3 regions of the Heyndrickxia acidicola genome follow, and region 1 is predicted to be linked to each of the others. Evidence: riboswitches for the same ligand, from Rfam matches in the RefSeq annotation. Region 1 holds a riboswitch; each other region holds the start of a gene.
What was found. A riboswitch is a leader RNA that binds a small molecule or an ion and turns the genes downstream of it on or off. The one in region 1 is predicted to bind cyclic di-GMP.

Region 1 (2,199 bases):
TTTTATTTGGTACTCCTGTAATTAAGTCTAAGGGACAGGTAAACTGTGATGAGTTGATTGTTGATGGGTTTCGTGAAAAGCTGGGGATTGATTTATTGGACCCAACAGTTTTGCTTTCACCTACTTCACTTTCAACCAGTAGATATTTGAAAAAGCTAACAGCAGAGTAGGACGCTCTGATTCAAGAACAAGCATATTTATCGAATCACTCAAGCATTGATAATTTGTGCCGATATTAATGTAGGATAATTTCCCTATTGAAAAAGGCAAACTAATCGAAAGGTTAGGACGCAAAGCTATGGGTCTAAAACTCTAATGGAGTAATGATTGCCAGGCTGCCAAATCGGTACAACCCGCATTTGGTTAAAATTTTGTGTGGAGGAATGTACATGGGTGAAAATAATCAAGAATTAAAGAATAGCATAAGAAAATTCAACTGTTTATTAGAAGGGCAACCGGACAACTCTAATTCTGTGGTTGAATTTATATCATTTCTAAGATATTTTTTAAGAATAAAGGCAAAGGATCCAATACCTACAATTGAAGTTATGACATTAATTAAAGAGTATAAGCCCATAGTTTTTAATATCTTAAAACAAATGTCTAAAAAAAATGATAGGCTAAGATTTCTAACAGAATTATCAATGGGGTTAACCTTAGCTGAAGAGAGATTGAATAAAATTATCCATTAAAAATCATTATGCATCTTTAAATAGAAGGTGTATTTTTATGTCTAAATATAGATCGGAATCACAAAGCTTAAAATTAAAATAATATTGAAACCTATGATTAAAAAACTATAATAAAATGGTATATAGTAACCAAACCCTAATTTGAAAAAGGCAAACTAATCGAAAGGTTAGGACGCAAAGCCATGGGTCTAAAACTCTTATGAGTAATGATTGCCAGGCCGCCAAATCGGTACTATCCGCATTTGGTTAAATATATGTGGAGGTAATGAACATGGGTGAAAATCAAAAATTAAAGATGAGTATTAAGAATCTTTACAATTTGCTAGAGGAATATCCAGACGAATCAACTTCTGCTTGTGAATTTTTAAACTTTCTAAGATCTTTTTTAAGAATAAGCGCAAATCCATTACCTATAAAGGAAGTTATGACATTGATTAAAGAGAATAAACCAACAGTACTTTTTACATTAAAAAAGATGTCAAATACCAATATGATGGTAAGAATCCTAACAGGATTATCAACGGATATGGATATAAGAGTGGCAGAATACAGATTGAGAAAAATAATTAAATAAATATTAGTAGACAAATCAGCACCTTTGAAAAGAAGGTGTATTTTTTATGCTCTAAGAGGAGCAAGGGGGTCAGACATGGGTGAAATGACAATGGAGCAAAGGGTTGCAGAGCATGAGAAACGCATTCAGGATCTCGAAAAGAGTTATGGGGAAATGAAAAATGAGATGCTTACGGTACGTACAAGCCAGCTAGAGATTCACAATGCTCTGCTTACAGAAAGCAAGGAGCAAAAATCATTAATTAATAAACAGCGTCAGGAGCAAGATGATCTTCTAAACCAGCTTATTGCTCATACGCTTGGAATAAAAAAAACAAGTCAATCTAAACGTTGGGAACTTGCTCTTTCTGCCATTGGTGGAGGGGGCATTTTATATTTATTAATTCAAACAACAATTCAACTACTAAAACAATAGGAGTGATTTCTAATGATGAAATACTTATCTAATCTTAACTGGTGGAAGCAATTATCCTTAAATGCATTAACTCTTTTAACAGCCCTATTAGCAGCCTTAACAACAGCGCACATTCATGTCAATTGGTTTACAAGTGACACTGTAAATGTGATTGCTCAGTTTATAATTGCCTTTGGTATTTTCTTTGTTGGCTCTTGTGCCGGTTTAATAAATACTTATTTAACTATAAAAAGCAAAGAAAAGGCTGCTAAAGTTGCTGAACAACATCAGAAAGAACAAGAAGCAGCTGCAGTCGCAAAAGTGGAAGCAGCAAAACAAATTGTAGCTTCTGCAGGCAACACTCAACCTTCTACTGAAGGTCCTGTCACAGTAATCCCAGTACATAGCAATTAAATAAAGGGGGATGAATTAATTGAAAAAAATAAATAAATTTACAGCTGGGCTAGTCCTTATATTCGGACTAGCTTTTTCTTTTGGATCTTATGCCCATGCAAGCAGCACTCCAGACGTCGATTTTAT
Region 2 (2,199 bases), 1.3 Mb from region 1:
TCGTCGGCAAACGAGCAACCTTATCAAAATACTGCCAGCTCAATTAGAGGATGATGGGCTTGCCACACCGGAAAAACAAAAGTCTGTCACACCAAAAAGCTCACAAAATCCCATAAACTCAAAAACAATTATAAATAATACGTATTCTGCTAACATCCAAACTTTTACTTCGACATATGCTCGTTTTAAATTGCTTGTAAATAGCCATGTAGAGGACTTTAAGCTAACGAACAGGATTTATGGCATTTGGTTAGCTCATAAGTCTTACCTTAAACGTGCATTCGATATGAATGACCTTCTACAAGCCAGTTTACAGGCAATTAAAGCGACTTTTCAGGCGAGTAACCGTAAATACTTACGGAGTCTAACTGGCTATTATAACGGCACCTTAGACCGTATGTTGGACCGATTATACCTTTCGTCTCTTTAATTGCTTAACCAATCGTTTAAGGTAGGAACTTTGTAATAGCTTTAGATGTAATGCGATGTATTTTGTACATATGAAAAAAAGACGTTCAGAAGGATTGCAATACCATCTAAACTAGTTATTTTTAGTGTCGGAATATCCACATTTGAAAGGTGTCTTGAAAGATGTCCAAAAGAAAAAGCCCGATGGCATCAGGAACAACGTAAACAACCCGGGCTTTATATGTTTTTAGCTTAATTTAAGGTTAAGGATTGAAATTGATCAATAAGCTTATTTAAATCTCTGCTATATTTTATGGTTTCTGGATGGTTTGAACCCTTCTTTTTCGTCACATTTATTAGTTTTTTTCGTAATTGAATAATTTGGTTTTTTAATTTGACTGTTTCAAATAAAATAGTCATTTAAAACACTCCTAATCACAAAATGTTATTAGGCTTTTATTATTACATAGCTTTATTAAGATAATATTAATTCAAGGGAACGTTCACGAAGTTGTCAAAATCATTGATTTTCAACTTAGATAATATTATACTGTTTAAGTTTTTCTGAAAAATGCTTTATTCTGTTCGATTTACCAGTTAATTACTCTCCGGTCACCACAAAAAATTCACTTGAGTCGAAGCTTTTCCCCTTAGGCTCTGTTAATCTTACCTTAACATTTTGCAAAACCGTGACTATTTACACTGAATAATCTTGAAATCTAGTAATAAAAATTAGATAATAAAGTGGGTTAATAATAATGCCCTAATTTGAAAAAGGCAAACTAATCGAAAGATTAGGACGCAAAGCCATGGGTCTAAAGCTCGATTATGAGCAATGATTGCCAGGCCGCCAAATCGGTACTGTCCGCATTTGGTTAAATTTATGTGGAGGTAATGTACATGGGTGAAGAACATGGAGAACTAAAGAGCTGGATAAGGAGATTTTACGACTTATTAGAAAAGTATCCGGATCGTTCTAAAAATGCCGCTGAATTTTTAAGTTTTCTCAGGGATTTTTTGAAGATCAGCATTAAAGATCCCCTGCCAATTGTTGAAATTATGACGATTATTAAAGAGTATAAGCCAACGGTTTTTTTCACCTTGAAGAAGATGGCCAATAAAAATATGATGCTTCAAATTTTAACCGAGTCATCAATGGAATCAAGGGTAGCAAATAATAGATTGAAAATGCTTGTCCAATAATACATTTAGTTTAAAAGCCAACATGTGATTGTTGGCTTTATCATATTTATTGGGGAAAAAATGCTGGTTTTTTTAAAAACGGACTTGGTCAGTTAAGAGAAATTACAAAAAAAGAAGCACATTAAGATGCTTCTAAACCGTTTCTCAACGTTAAATTTATTAGTTTATCTAATTCTTGGCTGGTTTTTATCGTTTCAGGATCATTGAGCCCTTTCTGAAGTCCTAAAACCATCATGGAATGCCTTAATTGCTCAATTTCATCAACTAGGTCTTTTGGTAAAAGTATTTTTAGCATTGCCGCTGCTCCTATTTGTAAGAAATGTTAATGATTTACACATTATATCGGCAGAAAAAGTAAAAAGTATTAGCGTTAAATGAATGATTTTTAGGATTTATTTTAATGAATTTAATATAAGGTGTATTGTATAACGAATAAGTAAACTTAATGTTTATGTATTAGACGAGAAGCGAATAAAAAGGCGAAATTATTACGAAAGAATAATGAGGCAGCATTTTGATGAAGAAGGCAAAAACTGCTCTCGGCTAAAAAGTTTTTGCCATTCCATACACTGCACTAATTGTTTGCTG
Region 3 (2,199 bases), 2.5 Mb from region 1:
TAGAGGCAGATGGGGTGCACATTGGCCAGGAGGATGAGCCCGCAGAAGCAGTCCGTGCCAAGATTGGAGACCGTATCCTTGGCGTTTCTGTCCACTCTCTTGAAGAGGCTGAGGCTGCCCAGCGAGCCGGCGCTGATTACTTTGGAATTGGACCGGTTTTTGCTACGGTAACAAAGGAGGATGCTAAGCCTGAGAGAGGGACCGTCTTGATTGAGATGCTTCGTGAAAAAGGCTTTCAAGTTCCAATCGTGGGAATCGGGGGCATTCATGCGGGAAATGCAGCCTCTGTGATCGAGGCAGGCGCAGACGGTGTTTCTGTCATCACAGCGATCAGCACAGCAAAGGATGCAGCTGCTGCCGCAGCTGAATTGAAAAAAAGTGTAGGGGTATAACAGGAGGATAAAGGTCTCTAATGCGGTGCGGAGTAACCCCATTAGCCATTGTCCTGTTCAGCACTTTTAAAAAATAGTCGGCAGTGCCGGCTGCAACGCCATGTTACAAAGCTGTCCTGTTATCAACTGTCTGTTGGTGGCAGGCTTTTTTAATACTAAAATGGAATTTTTCCATTTGATATGAAAATTTATTTTCCAGATAAAATGAAATAAATTTATCGACAAAATGCTGCATGAAAGAAGGTGTGTGCGATTTTATAAATTGTTGATAAATCAATGGGTTTACAATATGTGGATAATAGAGGGTATCATTTTTCGACAAAAAGGGAAAAGGAAATTGTTTGAATTTTTAGGAAAAGTTGAAATTATGTAGCGATAGTGTCGCACTTTTTGATTTATAATATATATATAATGAATCCGACGATGGATACGATGAAAAACATTCTGAATTTGGGCACCTGATTAAAGAATGTTTGGAGTGAGTGGTGCAACCGACCATTTAGAGGAATGACAACCTTGGAGATGGAGTGGTTTCATTGAAAATTGTTTTGGACAAGGACTGGATTGAATTACTAGCTGATGCAAAAGCCATGGGTCTCACGAAAGAAGAGGTATTGGACTTTTTACGCAGGGAAAACCAGAAAAAGGAAGAATGAACAATTGAATACGCATTTCACTCCAAAAAAACTTGTATTTGTGAAGGCAGATACGGTTTTTTTTGTTGGCATTCGCATAGAGTGCTGCTTTATTTCCAATGGATCAATTCCGTGATTTGTCCGCTTCGTGATTAATTTGCGAAGGGCCATTTCTTTTAGAGATCGGCATGATCCATGGATTAAAAGTAAAAAACGCCCTGCAAAGTTGGTGCAGGACGGGTGTATACCGAGGGCCTGTACCATTTTTACAGGCCGTTATTCCTCAGAAGTATCGTTATAGGTGCGTTCGTTAAGATTAGGGGTTTCTGTTACGGCGAAATTAACAGACTGCAGGCTCATTCCAGGCTCAATCCCGAATAATTCCTCAACAGAATTAGGTGCTTTGTCTTCACTTTGTGATAAAACATCTTTCTTTTCCATTTTTCTCCCCTCCTTTTGTAATGAATACATACCCAAAAAACGTCATTTAATCACCTCTCCTAAAAATTTTTGTGGCCAAGCCATATGGCTCAGAGAAGAGTCTTTTATGCGTTAACGCAAAAAAGGGGTCTGACCCTTTCTTTACTTTAAAGCATAAAAGGGGTCTGACCCCTTTAGTGTGTTAAAGAATTAAAGTTTGAACTATTTGTCTATTCCTTTTAGTGATTTTTCTTAATGTTTTAAAAAGTGTTTGCTATCTTTTTTTCCCTTTTATATAATTTTGTATTGCACAATATATATTTTTTATTCATCATTTTCAGCGCCAATAATGTTTTACGTTTACATTTGTGCAAAGTAGAAAGGGAGATTAAATCATGATTGAGCTGGTAAAAACTCTAACAAGCCTAAATGGACCATGCGGCTATGAACATGAGGTAGCCTATTTTATCAAGGACTATCTTGAAGGGAAAGCAGATGAGGCGGTTATTGATTCGATTGGAAATGTGATTGCACGGAAAAAGGGGACAAAACCTGGACCGACTGTGCTTGTAACGGCCCATATGGATGAAGTGGGATTTATTGTAAAGAAAATTGAAGGAAATGGGCTTCTTCGTTTTGAAAAGCTTGGAGGACATGACGACAGGATTTTACTGGCAAAGCCGGTTAAGGTGCTTGGAGAGAATGGCATAGTGGATGGTGTGATAGGGACAATGTCTGCCCACTATGTGAAA

Region 2: another riboswitch for cyclic di-GMP. It lies ahead of A5N88_RS13590 (hypothetical protein); the one in region 1 lies ahead of A5N88_RS07320 (hypothetical protein).
Region 3: another riboswitch for cyclic di-GMP. It lies ahead of A5N88_RS24485 (anti-repressor SinI family protein); the one in region 1 lies ahead of A5N88_RS07320 (hypothetical protein).

The regions. Positions count from the first base shown of each region.
Region 1 is NZ_KV440953.1:1,570,682-1,572,880, reverse strand. It holds gene A5N88_RS07330 (hypothetical protein) at 1-170, shown strand, start outside; cyclic di-GMP riboswitch class I at 256-343, shown strand; gene A5N88_RS07325 (hypothetical protein) at 390-692, shown strand; cyclic di-GMP riboswitch class I at 832-918, shown strand; gene A5N88_RS07320 (hypothetical protein) at 964-1,266, shown strand; gene A5N88_RS07315 (hypothetical protein) at 1,342-1,680, shown strand; gene A5N88_RS07310 (hypothetical protein) at 1,693-2,073, shown strand; gene A5N88_RS07305 (GH25 family lysozyme) at 2,093-2,199, shown strand, end outside.
Region 2 is NZ_KV440953.1:2,896,936-2,899,134, reverse strand. It holds gene A5N88_RS13595 (hypothetical protein) at 1-430, shown strand, start outside; gene A5N88_RS24425 (aspartyl-phosphate phosphatase Spo0E family protein) at 661-828, opposite strand; cyclic di-GMP riboswitch class I at 1,175-1,263, shown strand; gene A5N88_RS13590 (hypothetical protein) at 1,309-1,611, shown strand; gene A5N88_RS24420 (aspartyl-phosphate phosphatase Spo0E family protein) at 1,733-1,906, opposite strand; gene A5N88_RS13585 (spore germination protein) at 2,186-2,199, opposite strand, start outside.
Region 3 is NZ_KV440953.1:4,048,515-4,050,713, forward strand. It holds gene thiE (thiamine phosphate synthase) at 1-392, shown strand, start outside; cyclic di-GMP riboswitch class II at 809-898, shown strand; gene A5N88_RS24485 (anti-repressor SinI family protein) at 929-1,048, shown strand; gene A5N88_RS25115 (hypothetical protein) at 1,304-1,468, opposite strand; gene A5N88_RS18900 (M42 family metallopeptidase) at 1,843-2,199, shown strand, end outside.